Linked DNA regions of Phragmitibacter flavus. The main gene of each other region encodes a partner of the protein of the gene in region 3 in a complex. Links are inferred from orthologs where the notes say so. Each region holds a gene or a part of one and is shown on either strand. Other genes may lie near its edges.

Region 1 (5,227 bases), on a different replicon or contig from region 3:
TGCCATTTCCAAAACGCCCAATACGGCGGCGGCGGCGGCAATGGCTACCTCTACCGCATCAGCAACGCCTCCGACAACCTTCTCATCCGCTGCCGCGGCACCTTCAGCCGTCACGCCTTTGTCTTTTCCCAAATGCGCTGCTCTGGAAACGTCTTCCACCGCTGCATCGACTCCACCACGGGCCGCCAGGTCGCCGACGGGAACGCCGCACGCCAGACCACCAGTGGCACGGGCTCCGACCACCACATGCATTTCAGCCACTCCAACCTCATCGACACCTGCATCGCCGACTCCAGCTTCTTCACCGCCGCCTACCGACCCTTCGGCAGCCCGCCACTGCACGAAGTCACCGCCTCCCATTCTGTCTTCTGGAACACCGAGGGCACCGGCAGCAGCGGCGGCGCCGTCGTCCGCACCGAACAATCCCGCATGGGTTACGCCATCGGCACCCGCGGCACTCGCAACACCATTTCCCGCCCCACCGGCGGCGGCTCCCGGATGGCGCCCGCCGACTGGGTCGAAGCCGCCGGACAAGGCGACCACCTCGAACCGTTTTCCCTTTACGAAGACCAGCTCCAGCGTCGCATCGGCCCCCTCTATCTCACCCCTCTCGCCCAATGGAGGCACACCCATTTTGGCCAGAATTTTGAAAAACCCGACCTTGCCGGAAGCACTGCTGATCCCGACCAGGACCATCGCCCCAACGTCATCGAGTTCGCCCTCAACAGCCACCCGCTCAATTCACAAAGCGACCCTCGAACCACCATCCATCCAATTGAGATCGAAGGAGTCATCCATCATTCCTTCACCCTGCCCGTCCGCAACGGAGCCACGTTTGACGAAGGTTCCGGTAATCTCGTTTCCAACTCCATCGACGGCATCACCTACACCATCCAAAGCAGCATCGATCTCCAAAACTGGACCACGATTCAGGTCGTCGAAATCACCCCAACCCCCACCAACAACTTTTCTCCTCTCGACGACGGCTGGAGCTATCGCACCTTCCGCACCACCCTTTCCCCAGCCACCACCACCCGCCTTTTCTACCGCGCCATGGTCACCGCCCTCCCCGAGTAACTTCAATCATCGTGACAATCCAAGGAAAAACTGATAATCTTTAAATACTACACTCAATTCTTGTTCAGTTGAATTCGGCACCAAATAAACAGCTTATGAAACGTTCTCTCGTTAATCAACAGCTCAAAGTCGCGGCCCTCCTTGGCATCGCCCTTGTCTCACTCGTTTCAGGTTCAGAGAACGAGCGAAACCAATCCGAAGCCACCAAAAAAGAGCCCGCTCCACTTAGTCAGCACCCGAATCGCCATCTCGCCAATCGCGAATCGTTTATCCTTCCCAACGGCGCACCTATCTTGGGAGACAAAATCACCCGACCCGATGCTGATACCGTCATCGTTCAAGGTCATGTGTATTTTCAAAACGTCGAACCCTCTGTTCCTATCATCATTGCCGAACAAGCCATTTGGAAAGTCTCAACAGGAAAAATTACCTTCAACGGCCAACCGTCCATGCAAATAAGCAGCAGACTGATTCAGACCAGAACCGCCAAATCAAAAATCGTTTATTCTCCCAAAGAGAAAACATTTGAGACCACCGGACCTTATCATATGCACCTTTTATCCTCCTCAAAACCAATCGACTGAACCCCACATACATCGAGATCTCCGCCTACCGTATTCAAAGCCATCCCGATACATTCCGATGCAGCTATCCTTACGTTCATTCTATCCCATATTGCTCTTCTGCCTTATCGCTGGAACCCTGCCCAACGTCGCCTACGCCGCCAACAGTTATTTCCAGGGAGACTACGCCGCCACCTTTGTCTTTAAACCCACCCATGCAAAAAAGAACCAGCGCAACACCGGCCTGCTCGTGATGACCGTCAAACCCGACGGTGAAGTTAGCGCCAGTTATCTCACCAAAGGCACCGACATCAACTTTCACGTCAAAGGCAAAATTGACAAAGACGGCAACTTCGAAGGACGTGTTTTTTACGAGGGAAAAGATTGGGGTGCCCACAAAGGCAGCTTCACCAAATCAGACAACGGCACCATCAAGGGAGAGCTTCATGAAACCCCCAACGGTCGAGGCACCCCCCACGGCCATCTCAAAATTTCCGGCGGACCCATCATCGGCAGAAAACGATAGGTTTCCGCATGTCCAGAAAGGGCACGGAGCTTCATGCCATCCCTTTCGACTGATATTGTCTCCGGCGGCCTCTTAAACTGCGCCTTCGGTAAACTGCCCGTAAGCGCGGAATTTTTGATACCGCTGCTCGAGCAATTGATCGTCGGCCACCGCATCCAGATCTTCCAAAACCTTCAACAAACCGTTTTTCAACGATTCGGCCGCCTGATGATGATCGTGGTGAGCGCCCCCGGTCGGTTCTGGAATCACGCCATCAATGATGCCAAGTTCGCTGAGATCCTGCGCGCTAAGTTTGAGGGCTTGGGCCGCTTCCGGAGCGTGTTGACGATGTTTCCACAAAATGGCGGCACATCCCTCTGGACTGATGACCGAATAGTAGGCGTTTTCCATCATCAGAATGCGGTCAGTCACGCCGATGCCAAGGGCCCCACCGGAACCGCCTTCGCCGATCACCACGGAAATCATCCGGGTGCGCAGGGTCATCATTTCGCGAAGGTTGAAGGCAATCGCTTCAGCAATGTTGCGCTCTTCGGCTCCAATGCCTGGATAAGCTCCCGGCGTGTCGATAAGGGCAATAACCGGAAGTTTAAATTTCTCCGCCATGCGCATCAGGCGCAGTGCCTTGCGATAACCTTCAGGATGGGCACTACCGAAGTTGCGCAGCAGGTTTTCCTTGGTGTCGCGGCCTTTTTGATGACCAATCAACACCACCTTACGACCACCAATGGTAGCGAATCCGCCAGGCATGGCGTTATCGTCGCCAATGTGGCGGTCGCCATGAATTTCCACAAACTCATCAAATGCCAGTTTGGCGTAGTCGAGCATGTAAGGCCGGCTGGTGTGACGTGCGATCTGCACCCGCTGCCAGGGGGTTAGTCCAGCATAGGTCGTGCTCTGAAGTTTCATGATTCTTTGTTCCAACTCGGTGATACTGGCAGTCACCCGGCCGGTATTTTTAAGGGCCTGCTTGCGGCGTAACTCTTCAAGTTCTTCACGGGCCTTCACGAGAGGTTTTTCGAAATCGAGGATCTGTTTCATGGAAGCAAAAAAATTATATCAGCGGGTAATTTTAAACGCAGTGCCGGGTCGGATGATGGTATACAGCTCTTCAACATCTTCCCGCTGCAAAAAGACACCGGGCTCGATCGCGTCGGCCACTGCGGCATCCGCAGTTTTTGGATCAGCTGTTGGCACGACCGGCTTCGCCTGGGGCACCGCACGAATGTTGAGCCCCGGTCCATTGGCGCCTCGACGATTCCCCATCAGCCATTTATCAGCACTGACAAAAAGCGGATTCGCCGAATCCACCTGCTTGCCGGCACTCCAAGCGGCGCGACTGCTGATCACCAGCTCAACCGGTGCCCGCACATAGGTAGGAAGCCGCACGTCGATGGCCAGATATTCTTTAAACAGGGTCTTCTTTTCGCCGTAGTTGCGCAGCAGCGTCACCGTCTTTTCCGAGACATCGACCACGACCTCGAAATCCAGCGGGAAAACATACAGGTGATCGCCGGGATGCAGCCGGTGGTTGAACAGGCCGTTGGCGCGCATCAAACACTCGATGGTGGTTTCCTGCTTCCGGGCAATGAGGCCCACCGAATCACCCGTTTGAACAATGTATTTTTTCTTCTGCGGATTGGTCTCCACGGAGAACATCATGTCCATGTTGATCTCCCCAATGATGCGCTTGGCTTCGGTGGCGCGATTCGAATCGGGAAAAGTCGCCACCAAGGCATACAGCGCATTGCGGCCTTCAATCAGCTTGCCCTCCGCAATCAATTCCACGGCATCATTAAAACGGCGAATGCCCGGATCCGGCAACGAAGCCTTGTTGCCCTGGATCGCCTTGATCTCGGAGGCCAGTGCATCATCATGACCGAGAACGTTCATGTAATACCAGTAGGCGGTGGCAATGATGCTGCCAGCAATGCCCAAAGTAAGGAGAAAGACGAGAATCTTGAATCTGGACATGGGTCTTCGAGGGAGGTCGGGGCTCAGCCGAGCAGGCCGCGGCGTTTGAAGTCGAAGAGGTTGATGTTGTGGGATTTTTCGATCATTTCAAAAGTGAAACGCAGCAGCGAAATTTCCCAGGTGTCGTCGACACCCTGAATGATGGCCCGCATTGGATTTCCGGAAACCCGCTGGTCTTCCTTCAACCGGTCGGCGACCGCGGCAAGTGGCTCATGCACCACCTCCTCGCTGATTTCCCCACGTTTGAAGTTGAATCCGTAGCGCAGAATGGCGAGGTCCTTGATGTGCTGCTTCACCCACTGGCCGAAAGCGGCGCCTTCTTCGCCAAAACCCTCGAAATTCCACTCGTCCGGGTGGCTGGGTTTCACGATGAGCGGTTTGTCGGCCTGAATGCGACCATTGCGAATGCGCGTCTTGTTCGCCGCATCCATCAGTTCGCTGATCATCTGAAATTCAAAAGTCGTGCTGCCAAAAGTGTCAATGCGACGATCAGGCTCGTGCAACACCGTGGTGTTTTCGATCGCGTATTGAAAGTCGAACTCAGAATGCATGTCGTTGGTAGGGGAATCCACAGCCTACGCTGAAAACCAGGGGGGTGCGAGCGATTTTTAGTCTTGTGAAAACCTCACAATTTCTCGGGCTGCTGAAGCAACTGGGCAACGCGCTGCAACAAACGGCCGGCCGCACCACCATCGAGAATGCGGTGATCGAAACTCAGCGTCATGTTGGCCTCCGTCACCGGAATGAAGGTGCCGACCTGATCGCTCCAGACAGGAGCTTTGCGACCGGCGCCCAGTCCCAGCACCAAGTTCTGCTCGGGCAATGGAATCGGCGTGGCCCAGACGATGCCGAAGGAACCAAAGTTCGTCACGGTGGCAATGCCAGGCCGGTTGGCGTCGTTCGGAAGACGTCGCGCACGGGCCTGATCAACCAGCTTGTTGTAAGCTTCGACCAAAACCGAAAGCGGCTTTTTGTCGACCTCACGAATGGTTGGCACCAAAACCCCGTCGGCGACCTCCACCGCAAAGCCGATATCGATGGAGTTTGGATGGACAATGCGACTCCCCACCAGACGTCCCGCAACGGCGGT
Region 2 (2,873 bases), on a different replicon or contig from region 3:
CCCAAACCGCATCCATCTCTGCCAAGGTGCAGTCGGTCATCACCCGACCGCGCTCCGCCAGGGTTGATTCCACCTGTCCAAAGCGGCGCTCGAATTTGTGATTCGCAGCGACCAGAGCGGTCTCGGCATCCACCCCCAACTTGCGGGCGAGATTGACGACGGCGAACAACAAATCGCCAACCTCCTCCGCGATATTCTGCGGATCACCTGCGACAATGGCTTCTTCAATTTCCACCGTTTCCTCGCGAATTTTATCCAGCACCGGCGTCGCATCCGGCCAGTCGAATCCCACTTTGCCGGCTTTGCGTTGCAATTTTTGAGCACGCATCAATGCGGGGAGGCCATGGGAGATGCCGTCAAGATGGGCCGATTTTTGTGATCCCTTTTCCACCCGTTTGATCGCCTCCCACTGCGTCAACACCGCATCCGAGGTTGCCGCCGTCGCATCGCCAAACACGTGCGGATGACGTCGAATCAGCTTCTCGCTGATTCCGCGCGCGATGTCATCAAACGTGAATCCCCCGTCTTCGCTGGCGATCTCGGCATGAAACACCGGCTGCAGAAGCAGGTCTCCCAGCTCTTCACAAAAATGCGCCATGTCACCGCTTCGTGCCGCCTCTGCCACTTCGTAAGCCTCCTCAAGCAAATGCGGGATCAATGAGTCATGCGTCTGCTCGGCGTCCCATGGGCATCCGCCGGGCGCACGCAGTTCGTGCATAACGGCGCGTAGTTGCGCCATGGGTTCAAGTTCTGAGTGAGTTGGTCTTTGATGGGAGGCCACGTGGGCACCCTAGTCCAGCCCTGCGGGGTTTCCAGAAAAACCACAAACCACAGAGGCCTGGCCCTCAACCTTTCACGAGGCCTTCCTGACGCAGGAAGTTCTCCACCCAGGTGATGTCGTAGTTGCCTTGCTGGAAATCTGAGGTCGTCAGAATTTTGCTTTGTAACGGAATCGTTGTCTTGATGCCTTCAATCTGAAACTCGCTCAAAGCCCGACGCATGCGCTTGATGGCCGCATCGCGGGTGGCCGCGGTAACGATCAGTTTGGCAATCATGCTGTCGTAATACGGAGGCACCGTGTAACCGGAATAAACGTGCGTATCGACCCGCACCCCACGACCGCCAGGAGCATACCAATGGTGGATTTTTCCAGGGCTCGGCTGGAAATTGTTGAACGGATCTTCCGCATTGATCCGGCACTCGATGGAGTGGTGGCGCGGCTGGCTCTTCAAAATGTGTTCGGACAAGGGCATGCCCGCGGCAATTTGAATCTGCTCCTTGATCAGGTCACAACCATAGACTTCTTCGGTAATGGGATGCTCCACCTGAATCCGGGTGTTCATTTCCATGAAATAGAAATTTTTGCCGTCGTTGTCGACAAGGTATTCGATCGTCCCGCAGTTCTCGTAACCGATTTCGCGGCACAATTTCACGGAGGCATCGCCCATCTCTTTGCGCATTGCATCGGAGATCTTCGGCGACGGACATTCTTCAATGATCTTCTGGTTGCGACGCTGCATCGAGCAATCGCGTTCGCCCAGATGAATGACGTTGCCGTGGCTGTCGGCCACCATTTGGAACTCGATGTGATGCGGACGCTCCACGAGCTTTTCCATGTAAACCGATCCATCGCCGAAACACTTCAGCGCTTCCATGCTGGCCTGTTGATAGCTGGAGCGCAGGGTTGCCTCGTTGAGAACGGGACGCATGCCACGACCACCACCACCGGCGGAGGCCTTGATCATCACTGGCAATCCGATGGCGCGCGCCACTTCCATGGCTTCGTCCTCGGTTTCGATCACCCCATCGGACCCGGGAGTGATGGGCACTCCGAGCCGCCGTGCAGTAGCGCGTGCGGTGTTTTTGTCGCCCATCATCGAGATCACTTTTGAGGAAGGCCCGATGAACTTGATCTTGCAACGGTCGCAAATTTCCGCGAACTCGGCTTTCTCACTCAAAAAGCCGTAGCCGGGATGGATGGCGTCGACATTGGCGATCTCAGCCGCCGCAATGATGCGCGGGATCTTTAAGTAACTCTCCGTGCTGGGACCAGGCCCGATGCAGATGGCCTGATCGGCGAGCTGGACGTGCATGGAGTCGACATCCGCTTCAGAATAAACGGCGACGGTTTTGACATCGAGTTCCTTGCAGGCGCGAATGACGCGGAGCGCGATTTCACCACGGTTGGCGACGAGAACTTTTTTGAACATTGGCATGAAGATGAAGGACGGGAGACGAAAGAAAAAGCGGCAGTGACACTACTGAAAAACCGGCTTGCCGGTCATGGAATGACGGTCCCTGCTACTTCAGTTCGAACAGCGCCTGGCCGTATTGGACGGGTTTGGCATCGTCCACAAGGATTCGGGCGATGGTTCCGCGCGCCTCGGCTTTGATTTCGTTCATCACCTTCATGGCTTCGATGATGCAAACCACCGTATTCTCGTCGACCGTGTCACCCACATTGATGAACACTTTTTCTTTCGGTCCGGGCGAGCGGTAGAAAGTTCCCACCATTGGGGAATTGATGGTTGGTCCGCTGCTGGCTGCTTCAGGGGCTGCGGCTGCCGGAGCGGCTGCCACGGGGGCCGGAGCCACGGGAGCGGCTGCGATCGGTGCAGCCATCATTGGAGCGGCGGCCATGGCACCCTGGGTGACCGGCATTTTGGAAAGCAGATCTTTCGCCGCTTCGACATCGGTGCCGCGACGGAGTTTGATCTTGAACGAGCCGTGCTCGAGGTGGAAAAAAGAAAGGTCGTTCTTGCTCATGAGATCCACGATCTGGCGGATCTCTTTCAAGTCCAAACCTTGGTCTTCATGCTGGGAATGTTGTTCGTCCATGTAGTTGATGTTGAGGAGACAAACATGAAACGAGA
Region 3 (5,282 bases):
TTTGCCAGGAACGATCATCTTCCTTCGACCACGGTTCACTGCGAAAGATGGTCACCTCATTGCTGACCGGATTGGTCTTCTCATTGCGCTGATTGCAGGTCACATAAAGCCTGCCCTCGCGATCAACCGTTAATCCCATGGACGATGGCGAGCCGAGCGATGGGTCGAGATAACTCGACGCTTCGATCAATCGCGTCAGGTGAGTTTGATCAGGATTCCACAACCAGATGTCGCCTTGTCGCGAAAGTGCAAGCACCTGCCGACCATTGGCATGCATGGCAAGACGCACCGGCGAAAAGCTCAGTTCCGCAGCAACCCGCAAATCCCATCCTTCCGGCGGTGTGGGGAGCTGTTGACCCACCATGGATGCCTGCAAAGAATCGAGCGTCGGATGTTTTGTCTTCGCCCGCAGACTTCGGATCTCTTCGACAGAAGGTGCCGGAAGCTGATTGCCCCACGAGGAAAAGACATATGAAAACACCGCCGCAAGATCCTCATCACCGAGCAACACCGGCGGCATGGCACCGTGATAGGCAACGCCATTGACGGTGATCTTTTCCGACAATCCCTCCAGAGGAGCACGCAGCGACTTTTCGCGATGACTCTTCAAAAAATCCGCGTTGGCCAGTGGCGGAAACACGCCGGGAATGCCGGTGCCCTGCACGCCGTGACAAAGAGCACAGTGTTGCTCGTAAAGTTGGGCTCCGTTCGAAGCCGCATGAAGCGGCAAACTTAGCCCTAGGAAGATAAGAATGGAGCGAAGGATCATCATGAACGTTGCCTCAAGGCTCAATGGGAACCTGCGGTGGCACCTGAACTTTCTCCCGCAGCCGTCTGGTTGCTTCCCCCACCAGCCGCAGATACCAGTCGGACGGCAAACCTTCATAAGTTCCAAGACTGGCCTGAACGGGTGGATCATTGGTCACCTTGAAAATCGCCGTCGCTTCATCCACTTCATCAAACATCGCCACCATGGCGCTATCAGCACCGAGCTTCGACAACTCGTGAAACTGCTCCCACAAAAAATTTCCACCACGACGCGGAATTCCCGATTTCCCCTGCGCCTGTTTCTTCAAATTGTCCCAGCCAAAACCGGGATAAACGGTCGGAATCCACAGGATGTCGTGCGCATCGCATTCCGCCTTGTCGGCCGCCCAATAGTTGGTGGTGGCGCGCTTCTCACCATCGGCCCGGACTTCATAATTGCCGGGATTCCAAGGCGAAATCGCATCCAAACGACGGAACACTTTTTGCCATGCAGGATCGTCATTGCGGCGCCAATGCCACTCACCAGCACCGCCCAAAAAGGCTTGATAAGGACCCGGCTGCTGGAAGAAATCGATCAACTGATTCGCCACCTCGGTCGTCATGTCGTTGACGGTTGATTGCCGGTAAAGCCCAAACAACATCACCACCGGTTTGCCGTTTTCATGAACATACCGTCCGTCCTTCAAAATGCCTGCATCGACGAGTTTTTTCCACTCAGGGATGATCAGATCAACGACCTTTGCCGCCTTGATGCCCGTCATATCGAAAGTCAGTGCCCACACGCGACCGGTGGCTTTCGCAGCATCACGGACATGTTGAAGCACGCGCAACCGCGACTCATATCGGGACTCATATCGGGACTCCGCCGGAGCACCGGGAAGGTCCACCACAAAATGCTGCAACCACACGCCGTCGATGCCGTAATCCCGCATCCACTTAAAATGACGTTTCACCGTCTTGGGATGGTCCGAACTGAACAGATATGCCTGCAAACCATCCCGGTGCGTCCATCCTGGTGCCGCGAATTTTTCTTCAACCGAGTATTCCGCCATGTCCGGCCACATCTCGACCGACAGCGTTTCTGCGGTGATCTTTTTATCATCGCGGCTCCAATGAATCCACCCCACATTCTGCGCATCCCCCGGCGCACGAAACCATCCCTGATAACCCGCCAACACCTTGCCGCGAAGCGAAGTCGCATCAACGACATCTCCGCCTAGAGCGATGACTGACCCGCCACCCACACCCATCAAGACGGCGGCGAGATGAATCCAAAAAGCGCTCATCGAAACCGACCTAACGGCTCACGCCATTCAGCAAATAGCCGAGCACCCGAGCGAGCGTTTGCTGCATCTCATGACGCGGCACGATCATGTCGATGAGCCCGTGGTCCTTGAGAAATTCTGCAGTTTGGAAACCCGGAGGAAGATCGCTGTGCGTCGTCTCTTTCACCACCCGTGGACCCGCAAAGCCAATCATGCATTTCGGCTCGGCGAGGTTGAGATCGCCCACTGTGGCAAAACTCGCCGTGACCCCGCCCGTCGTCGGATGCGTCAGCACGGAAATGTAAGGAAGCTTGGCATCGTGATGACGCGCCAGAGCACCGCAAGTTTTGGCCATCTGCATCAGGCTGAGAATCCCCTCGTGCATCCGCGCACCGCCTGAGGCCGAAAAAACGATCACCGCCCGATTCTCCGTCGTCGCCGTTTCAATCGCGCGGGTGATTTTCTCCCCCACCACACTGCCCATGCTGGCGCCGAGGAACCGGAAATCCATGATCGCCAACACCACCCGGTGGCCACCAATCGTCGCACGTCCGGTGACAACGGCCTCCGTCAGCCCGGTTTTGGCCTGATACGCCTTCACCTTGCCCAAATAATTGTCAAAACCCAGCGGATTCACCGAATCCAGCGCCGCATCGATTTCTTCAAAACTCTCCTCATCCACCAGAGTTTCGAGCCGCTCGGCCGCGCTCAGCGTGAAGTGATAACTGCAATGCGTGCAGACACGCATGTTTTTGGCCAGCGTCTGATCGTAAAGGCTTTCGCCGCAGGAAGGGCATTTGACCCAGACGCCCTCAGGCATGTCCTTTTTCTTTTCGCCAAGCTCGTTAAGAGAACGTTTTTTGAAGAATCCCATGGGCTGTTGTTGCAAAGTGAATCGCCATACTAACTGCGGGCGAGGCTGATCACAACCACCTTTTCAACCTCTCCTTCGCGACGCAGCACTTTTGCACACTCATTGGTCGTGGAACCGGTGGTCAACACATCGTCCACCAGCAGCACCTTTTTGCCCTTCAACACCCCGCGCCAGCGTTCCATCTGACGCAACGCAAAACTGCTGCCCAGATTCTCCAGCCGCGCCCTGCGGGTCAACTTCGCCTGCGCTTTGGTGAATTTTACCCGTTTTAACCCATTGACCGTCTTTATCCCGCTGATTCGCGACAACTCCCGGCACAGCTCCCACGACTGATTGAACCCCCGATACCACTGGCGCAACGCATGCAATGGCACCGGCACCAGCACCCACTCCGCCGCATTCAAGTCCCGCAACCGCGCATCGCGAAACACCTGCGAAGCCAGCCGACCCAGCAGCCCGCGCAAATGCAGCTCCCGCTGATATTTGAACCGGTGCACGAGATGCCGCAACGCCCCCTGCGCCTGAAACGCCGCCACCGCGAACTCAAAATGGAAGGTTCGCTCTCGACAGTTCCCACACTGGAATTCATCCGTGATTTGCCCGTCAAAAGCCTCCCCGCAAACCTTGCAATAGGGAGGTGCCAGCACTGGCAAGCTGTCCCAGCACGTCCAGCAAAGCCACCGTTCCGCCCCCTCGCGAACCCCATGCAGACTTTGATCGCAAACCTCACAATGCGGCGGAAACACCAGATCCATCAGCCTCGAAGCCGACCTGGAGATTGCTGCGGGAAGTCGAAGCATGCCAGCCCCACGGAGCGCAGACCCGCAACCCTGTCAAAGCAATTGAACAGCAATCCCACCCGCTCATTCCAAAACCCCCATTGTAAAATCGCACTGGTCCAGCGTATGCTATGATTGATGACCACGCGATTCCGTCGCTTCCTTGCCCTGGCACTCGCCCTTACCGGTGCCCTTTGGTCACCATCCCCACTCCCCGCCCAGACCACCACATCTTGGACCGACAAGGAAACCCGTCTCGCCACTGAATACCTCGGCCTGCTGGTTGAAAAACCCGACGACACCCGCGTCCTCGACCTCCTCTGGTCCCTCTACGACAAACACCAGCAGACCCCTTTTCTGCTCGAAAGCATCGCTGCCCAAGCCGCCCAGCAGCCCCATCCCAACGTCATCCTCATCCACGCCCAGCTCCTGCAAAAAGCCGGACGCCTCGACGAAGCCCTCGCCCGCTACCAGGAACTCCTCAAACAACAACCCGAACACCCCGCCGCCCTCACCGCCGTCAGTGAACTCATGCAGCAAAACGGCGATCCCGCCACCGCCCTCACCTACCTGCAAAAACTCACCGCCACCGTCCCCAGCACCGATCCCCGCCACGCCCAACTCCTCCTCCAGCAAGCCACCCAGCTCCTCGCCCTCAACCGCCCGGACGACGCCGCCAAAGCCTGCGAACAAGCCCTCGCCCTTCGTCCTGCCGACACCACCCTGCTGCGCGAAGCCTCCCGACTGCTCCTCGGCGCCGGGATGATCGACAACACCCTCGCCATCATGCAGCGCCTCGTCGAAGCCGCGCCCGATCCCACCGTCAAACTCGACGCCCTCTTTGATCTCTCCCGCCTGCACGAACAGGCCGGCCAATTCAAACCCGCCGCCGCCGCCCTGCAACAAGGCCTCGACCTCCTCCACGACAAAGACTGGCGCTACGGCCAGTTCTTCCAACGCCTCGTCAAACTCCACGAACGCTTCGACCAGCTGGACGCCCTCAAACAACAACTGCTCCGCGACGCCGCGCAAAAACCGGTCACCGAAAAGGCCCTCAACAACCTCGCCCGCTACGCCTCCCAGGTCGTCGACGGCGAAGAGCGCATCAAATGGCTGCGCGAACTCGTCACCCAGTTTCCCGACAACCTCGCCCATCGCTGGGAACTCGTCACCGCGCTCATCGACCACAACGAAGCCGCCGAAGCCGCCGCCCTCATCGACCCCTACCTCAAACGCGACGGCAGCGACCGGGCCCAACTCATCCTTCTGCGCGCCCAAACCCACCTTCTTCTCACCGAAACCGACAAGTCCATCGCCCTCCTCCAGCAACTTCTCCAACAACAGTCCGCCGACCCCGAAGTCGAAAAACTAGTCCTCACCTTCGCCCGTCAAAAATCCCTCGATCCCCTCATCGAATCCATCCTCGAAAAACGCATCGACCGCACCCCCGGCAAACCCGAGTCCCTCTTCGAACTCGCCACCTTCCAGCGCACCCGCGGCAACCACAAAGCCGTCGAACAGCTTTTCGAGCGCTACATCCAGACTTCCCCACCCGAGGAAAAACAACGCCGCCTCAACGACGTCGCCAGCTTCCTC
Region 4 (5,130 bases), on a different replicon or contig from region 3:
TGGGTTGGCCAATTTGAAAAGTTCACCCATTTGGTGCTTCAGGAAGCCTTGGCGGCGGCGATGCTGGGGGCCTACTTTGCCTTCCAAAAACGCTGGAAGCGCGCGGCCCTTGCATCCTGTCTGGCGGCAGGATTCGCATGGCCGATGGCCCGATATTCCATCCCTGTTTCGCAGCCGTTGGTGAGTGCAGACGCGCAGACAGCCACCATGATGGTCTTTAACGTCTACCGAAAGAACCGGACTCCTGAAAAAGTGTTGGCTGCGCTCTTAAAAGAGGATCTCGACGTGCTTTTCCTGACGGAGGTCACCGATGAATGGGCGCAACTATTGAAGCCGCTGGCGGACCGCTATCCGCACCAACTGGCAGCGACGCCCTACGGCAACTGGTTGCTCAGCAAACATCCCATGGAGAAAACGGAAATTGTCCTGCTGGATTTCGAGCATGTGGTGGCGTCCAATGAAACCGCTGGGAAAGCGAGGGTGCCCGAAGGAAAACCGAAGTCAGAATCCTGGGGGGACAACGAATTGATGGTGGCCACCCTATTGATTAACGGGAAGCGAATCCGGATTGGAGCCATTCATCCGCCCACTCCGGTCAATCGCACCAAAAGATGGCAGCAAAAAGCGCAGGCGGCACTCTACCAGAAGGGATTGTTGGCCGATCCGGCCGCCGACGTATCCATACTGGCGGGAGACTTCAACACCACACCGTTTTCGCCGACCTTTCGCAGAATTGTGGAGACGACAAATTTGCGCCATGCGGCTCAAGGGTTCGGATGCATGCCGACCTGGGGTCCCCGATTGCCTTTCAACCCCATCCTTCCGGTGCTGGGAATTCCTCTTGATCATTTTTTGGTATCGGACCAAGCGAACGTGATGTCCTACGAGGTCGGCCCTGCACTGGGTTCAGATCATCGCTGGGTCAAAATGAAACTGGCTTTTGATTGAAAGGGAGCAGCCAGGCGGTTGCCTCCGAAAGCGCACGCATCTTTTCCTTGTGTGGGAAGACATCTGTGCCATAGTCACCACCCCTTATGGACATTTTAATCGGATTTCTCATGGTGCTGGAAGGCATTGTCTGCGCCCTCCTCATCCTTATCGTTTTGATGCAACGTCCTCGCCAGGAAGGACTTGGAGCAGCTTTCGGCGGCGGCATGACCGATCAGATGTTTGGTGCCCAGACGACCAACGTTTTGCAAAAAGGCACCACCTGGCTGGGCATTATGCTTTTTATCCTCACTTTTGCGGTCGCCGTTTTGATGGCTCATCGCAGTGGCGACCAGGACTTGAAGCCTCTCGTTGATGAATCCGACATCAAACCAGCCGCAACCGCTCCTGCGGAAGTGGCGATTCCGGCTACCGAGGCTTCTCCTGCCCCTGAGGCTGTCCCAGCTGCCACCGCACCTGTTCCTCCAACCGAAACACCGGTCCCAGCGCCCGCCGCAGCTCCTCAGCCTGCTGCTGAAACACCTGCTCCTGCGGCTCCTGCTCCGACACCTGCGCCTGAGCCAGCACCTGCTGCAACTCCCGCACCCACTCCAGCTCCAGCGGCTGAGGCACCAGCTCCTGTGGAACCAGCACCTGCTCCTGCCGCTGAGCCCACGCCGACTCCGGCTCCTGCCCCCGCTGCGAATTAAAAATTCGCGCGACGCCGTTATCGCGACATTATCTTAAGGGATGCGAGATTTACACCGCATCCCTTTTTTGTGCCTCGGCCTCGCTGCCCTGATGCTTGCCTGCTGCGGCGAGCTGCGGGAGCGTGCGGATCTCGTGTTCGTGAACAGCGCCGAGGTCGAAACGCTCGATCCCGCCCTGGTCACGGATCAGGTCAGCATGCGGGTGAGTGAAGCCTTGTTCGAGGGGCTTTGTCGGGGAACCGCCGATGGAAAAGCAGAACCGGGTTGTGCAGAACGTTGGGAGGTCAGCGAGGACAAAAAACGTTACACCTTCCACCTGCGGGCTGGATTGAAATGGAGCAATGGCGAGGCGCTGACGGCTCATGATTTCGTGCGTTCGTGGCAGCGGGTGCTCACCCCGGCGACGGCTTCCGATTATGCGTCACAGCTTTACCCTTTGCTTAATGCCAAGGCGTTTCATGAAGGGACGATCTCCGATTTCGCCCAGGTCGGGGTCAAAGCACTGGACGATCGGACTTTGGAAACGACGCTGGAGAATCCGATTCCGTATTGGATTGACCTCACCGCCTTTCTCACGCTGGCCCCGGTGCATGTGCCGACGGTGGAAAAATTTGGCGGTGGGTGGATCAAGCCGGACTCGATCGTCACCAACGGGCCTTATCGCATCAAGGACTGGCGCATTGATGACTTCATTCGTCTCACCAGAAGCCCGGATTATTGGGACCGGGCCAACGTCGGCATGGAAGTGGTGGACGTGCTGCCGATCTCAGACGCGAACACCGCATTGAACTATTTCATGACGGAGCAGGCAGACTTGTTGATGGACAAAGGGATGCTGCATCCATCGATCATCCCGAAGTTGAAAGAGCAGCCTTATTTCCACACCGGACCGTTCCTCGGCACCTGGTTCATCCGCTTCAACGTGACCAAAGCCCCTTTCACGGATGCCCGGGTGCGCCAGGCACTTGCACTAAGCGTGGATAAAAAACGCATCGTCGAAAAGATCACCCAGTTGGGTGAAAACACCGCTTTCTCCCTCGTGCCCCCCGGTGCGGGCAAAGATTATCAACCCCCGACTGGGTTGGATTTCGATCCGAAGCGAGCCCGCGAATTGCTGGCTGAAGCGGGCTTTCCCGGCGGCAAAGGTTTTCCGCGGATCGAGTATCTGCATCTCCCGCAGACCATTGAGCGGAACATTGCCGTCGAGCTGCAGGCCATGTGGCGGGAGAATCTGGGCATCACGGTCAATCTGGTCAAACAGGAGCAAAAAATCTGGCTTGCTTCGATGCGCGAGCTGTCTTTTGACATGTGCCGCTCCAGCTGGGTGGGGGATTACAATGATCCGAACACTTTCATTGAGATGTTCACCACAGGCAACGGCAACAATCGCACGGGTTGGACCAATTCGCGTTATGACGAGTTGATTCCTGCGGCGATGCGCGAGGCGGACATCGGACGTCGGCATGCCATTTTTAATGAGGCGGAGAAGCTTTTGGTCAGCACCGATCCGCCCATCATTCCGGTTTATCATTACGTGGGCGTGCAGTTTTACCGGGAAAATTTGGAGGGCGTGCGGGCGAACATGATCGACAACCATCCGTTTCGGGCCATGCGGTGGAAGAAAAAGTAGAAGGCTCGTCCCGAGCGCGACGTTGGCTGAGGACACTTTCCTTCTTGCCAAGCGGGCGATTCTCGTTTCATGTTTGTCTCCTCAACATCAACTACATGGACGAACAACATTCCCAGCATGAAGACCAAGGTTTGGACTTGAAAGAGATCCGCCAGATCGTGGATCTCATGAGCAAGAACGACCTTTCTTTTTTCCACCTCGAGCACGGCTCGTTCAAGATCAAACTCCGTCGCGGCACCGATGTCGAAGCGGCGAAAGATCTGCTTTCCAAAATGCCGGTCACCCAGGGTGCCATGGCCGCCGCTCCAATGATGGCTGCACCGATCGCAGCCGCTCCCGTGGCTCCGGCCCCCGTGGCAGCCGCTCCGGCAGCCGCAGCCCCTGAAGCAGCCAGCAGCGGACCAACCATCAATTCCCCAATGGTGGGAACTTTCTACCGCTCGCCCGGACCGAAAGAAAAAGTGTTCATCAATGTGGGTGACACGGTCGACGAGAATACGGTGGTTTGCATCATCGAAGCCATGAAGGTGATGAACGAAATCAAAGCCGAGGCGCGCGGAACCATCGCCCGAATCCTTGTGGACGATGCCAAACCCGTCCAATACGGCCAGGCGCTGTTCGAACTGAAGTAGCAGGGACCGTCATTCCATGACCGGCAAGCCGGTTTTTCAGTAGTGTCACTGCCGCTTTTTCTTTCGTCTCCCGTCCTTCATCTTCATGCCAATGTTCAAAAAAGTTCTCGTCGCCAACCGTGGTGAAATCGCGCTCCGCGTCATTCGCGCCTGCAAGGAACTCGATGTCAAAACCGTCGCCGTTTATTCTGAAGCGGATGTCGACTCCATGCACGTCCAGCTCGCCGATCAGGCCATCTGCATCGGGCCTGGTCCCAGCACGGAGAGTTACTTAAAGATCCCGCGCATCATTGCGGCGGCTGAGATCGCCAATGTCGACGCCATCCATCCCGGCTACGGCTTTTTGAGTGAGAAAGCCGAGTTCGCGGAAATTTGCGACCGTTGCAAGATCAAGTTCATCGGGCCTTCCTCAAAAGTGATCTCGATGATGGGCGACAAAAACACCGCACGCGCTACTGCACGGCGGCTCGGAGTGCCCATCACTCCCGGGTCCGATGGGGTGATCGAAACCGAGGACGAAGCCATGGAAGTGGCGCGCGCCATCGGATTGCCAGTGATGATCAAGGCCTCCGCCGGTGGTGGTGGTCGTGGCATGCGTCCCGTTCTCAACGAGGCAACCCTGCGCTCCAGCTATCAACAGGCCAGCATGGAAGCGCTGAAGTGTTTCGGCGATGGATCGGTTTACATGGAAAAGCTCGTGGAGCGTCCGCATCACATCGAGTTCCAAATGGTGGCCGACAGCCACGGCAACGTCATTCATCTGGGCGAACGCGATTGCTCGATGCAGCGTCGCAACCAGAAGATCATTGAAGAATGTCCGTCGCCGAAGATCTCCGATGCAATGCGCAAAGAGATGGGCGATGCCTCCGTGAAATTGTGCCGCGAAATCGGTTACGAGAACTGCGGGACGATCGAATACCTTGTCGACAACGACGGCAAAAATTTCTATTTCATGGAAATGAACACCCGGATTCAGGTGGAGCATCCCATTACCGAAGAAGTCTATGGTTGTGACCTGATCAAGGAGCAGATTCAAATTGCCGCGGGCATGCCCTTGTCCGAACACATTTTGAAGAGCCAGCCGCGCCACCACTCCATCGAGTGCCGGATCAATGCGGAAGATCCGTTCAACAATTTCCAGCCGAGCCCTGGAAAAATCCACCATTGGTATGCTCCTGGCGGTCGTGGGGTGCGGGTCGATACGCACGTTTATTCCGGTTACACGGTGCCT

What was found.
Region 1: the proteins of accD (region 3) and FEM03_RS16785 are in contact, whole or in part, in a solved structure (PDB 8UXZ), measured with the Escherichia coli proteins. The link is inferred for Phragmitibacter flavus from one-to-one orthologs.
Region 2: the proteins of accD (region 3) and accC are in contact, whole or in part, in a solved structure (PDB 8UXZ), measured with the Escherichia coli proteins. The link is inferred for Phragmitibacter flavus from one-to-one orthologs.
Region 4: the proteins of accD (region 3) and accB are in contact, whole or in part, in a solved structure (PDB 8UXZ), measured with the Escherichia coli proteins. The link is inferred for Phragmitibacter flavus from one-to-one orthologs.

The regions. Positions count from the first base shown.
Region 1 is NZ_VAUV01000012.1:108,593-113,819, reverse strand. Bases 1,222-4,118 are described here. They hold FEM03_RS16785 (acetyl-CoA carboxylase carboxyltransferase subunit alpha), read right to left. Parts: upstream 3,205-4,118; coding sequence 2,239-3,204; downstream 1,222-2,238. Other genes in these bases: FEM03_RS16780 (LysM peptidoglycan-binding domain-containing protein), read right to left, coding at 3,223-4,101; FEM03_RS16790 (hypothetical protein), read left to right, coding at 1,753-2,166; FEM03_RS16795 (hypothetical protein), read left to right, coding at 1,222-1,661. Outside these bases: FEM03_RS16800 (glycosyl hydrolase family 28-related protein), read left to right, coding at 1-1,077; more of FEM03_RS16795, read left to right, coding at 1,173-1,221; FEM03_RS16775 (hypothetical protein), read right to left, coding at 4,161-4,688; FEM03_RS16770 (2-oxo acid dehydrogenase subunit E2), read right to left, coding at 4,763-5,227. UniProt on the Escherichia coli protein: Component of the acetyl coenzyme A carboxylase (ACC) complex. First, biotin carboxylase catalyzes the carboxylation of biotin on its carrier protein (BCCP) and then the CO(2) group is transferred by the carboxyltransferase to acetyl-CoA to form malonyl-CoA.
Region 2 is NZ_VAUV01000003.1:289,312-292,184, forward strand. What follows is about bases 29-2,873. They hold accC (acetyl-CoA carboxylase biotin carboxylase subunit), read right to left. Parts: upstream 2,211-2,873; coding sequence 846-2,210; downstream 29-845. Other genes in these bases: mazG (nucleoside triphosphate pyrophosphohydrolase), read right to left, coding at 29-739; accB (acetyl-CoA carboxylase biotin carboxyl carrier protein), read right to left, coding at 2,302-2,838. Outside these bases: more of mazG, read right to left, coding at 1-28. UniProt on the Escherichia coli protein: This protein is a component of the acetyl coenzyme A carboxylase complex; first, biotin carboxylase catalyzes the carboxylation of the carrier protein and then the transcarboxylase transfers the carboxyl group to form malonyl-CoA.
Region 3 is NZ_VAUV01000004.1:350,131-355,412, forward strand. What follows is about bases 987-3,938. They hold accD (acetyl-CoA carboxylase, carboxyltransferase subunit beta), read right to left. Parts: upstream 2,908-3,938; coding sequence 2,065-2,907; downstream 987-2,064. Other genes in these bases: FEM03_RS06650 (glycoside hydrolase family 99 protein), read right to left, coding at 987-2,054; FEM03_RS06660 (ComFC family protein), read right to left, coding at 2,937-3,707; FEM03_RS06665 (tetratricopeptide repeat protein), read left to right, coding at 3,825-3,938. Also shown: FEM03_RS06645 (PQQ-dependent sugar dehydrogenase), read right to left, coding at 1-772; more of FEM03_RS06650, read right to left, coding at 783-986; more of FEM03_RS06665, read left to right, coding at 3,939-5,282.
Region 4 is NZ_VAUV01000003.1:290,382-295,511, reverse strand. Bases 2,331-5,130 are described here. They hold accB (acetyl-CoA carboxylase biotin carboxyl carrier protein), read left to right. Parts: upstream 2,331-3,362; coding sequence 3,363-3,899; downstream 3,900-5,130. Other genes in these bases: accC (acetyl-CoA carboxylase biotin carboxylase subunit), read left to right, coding at 3,991-5,130; FEM03_RS04680 (peptide ABC transporter substrate-binding protein), read left to right, coding at 2,331-3,267. Also shown: FEM03_RS04690 (endonuclease/exonuclease/phosphatase family protein), read left to right, coding at 1-948; preprotein translocase subunit SecG, read left to right, coding at 1,035-1,637; more of FEM03_RS04680, read left to right, coding at 1,678-2,330. UniProt on the Escherichia coli protein: This protein is a component of the acetyl coenzyme A carboxylase complex; first, biotin carboxylase catalyzes the carboxylation of the carrier protein and then the transcarboxylase transfers the carboxyl group to form malonyl-CoA.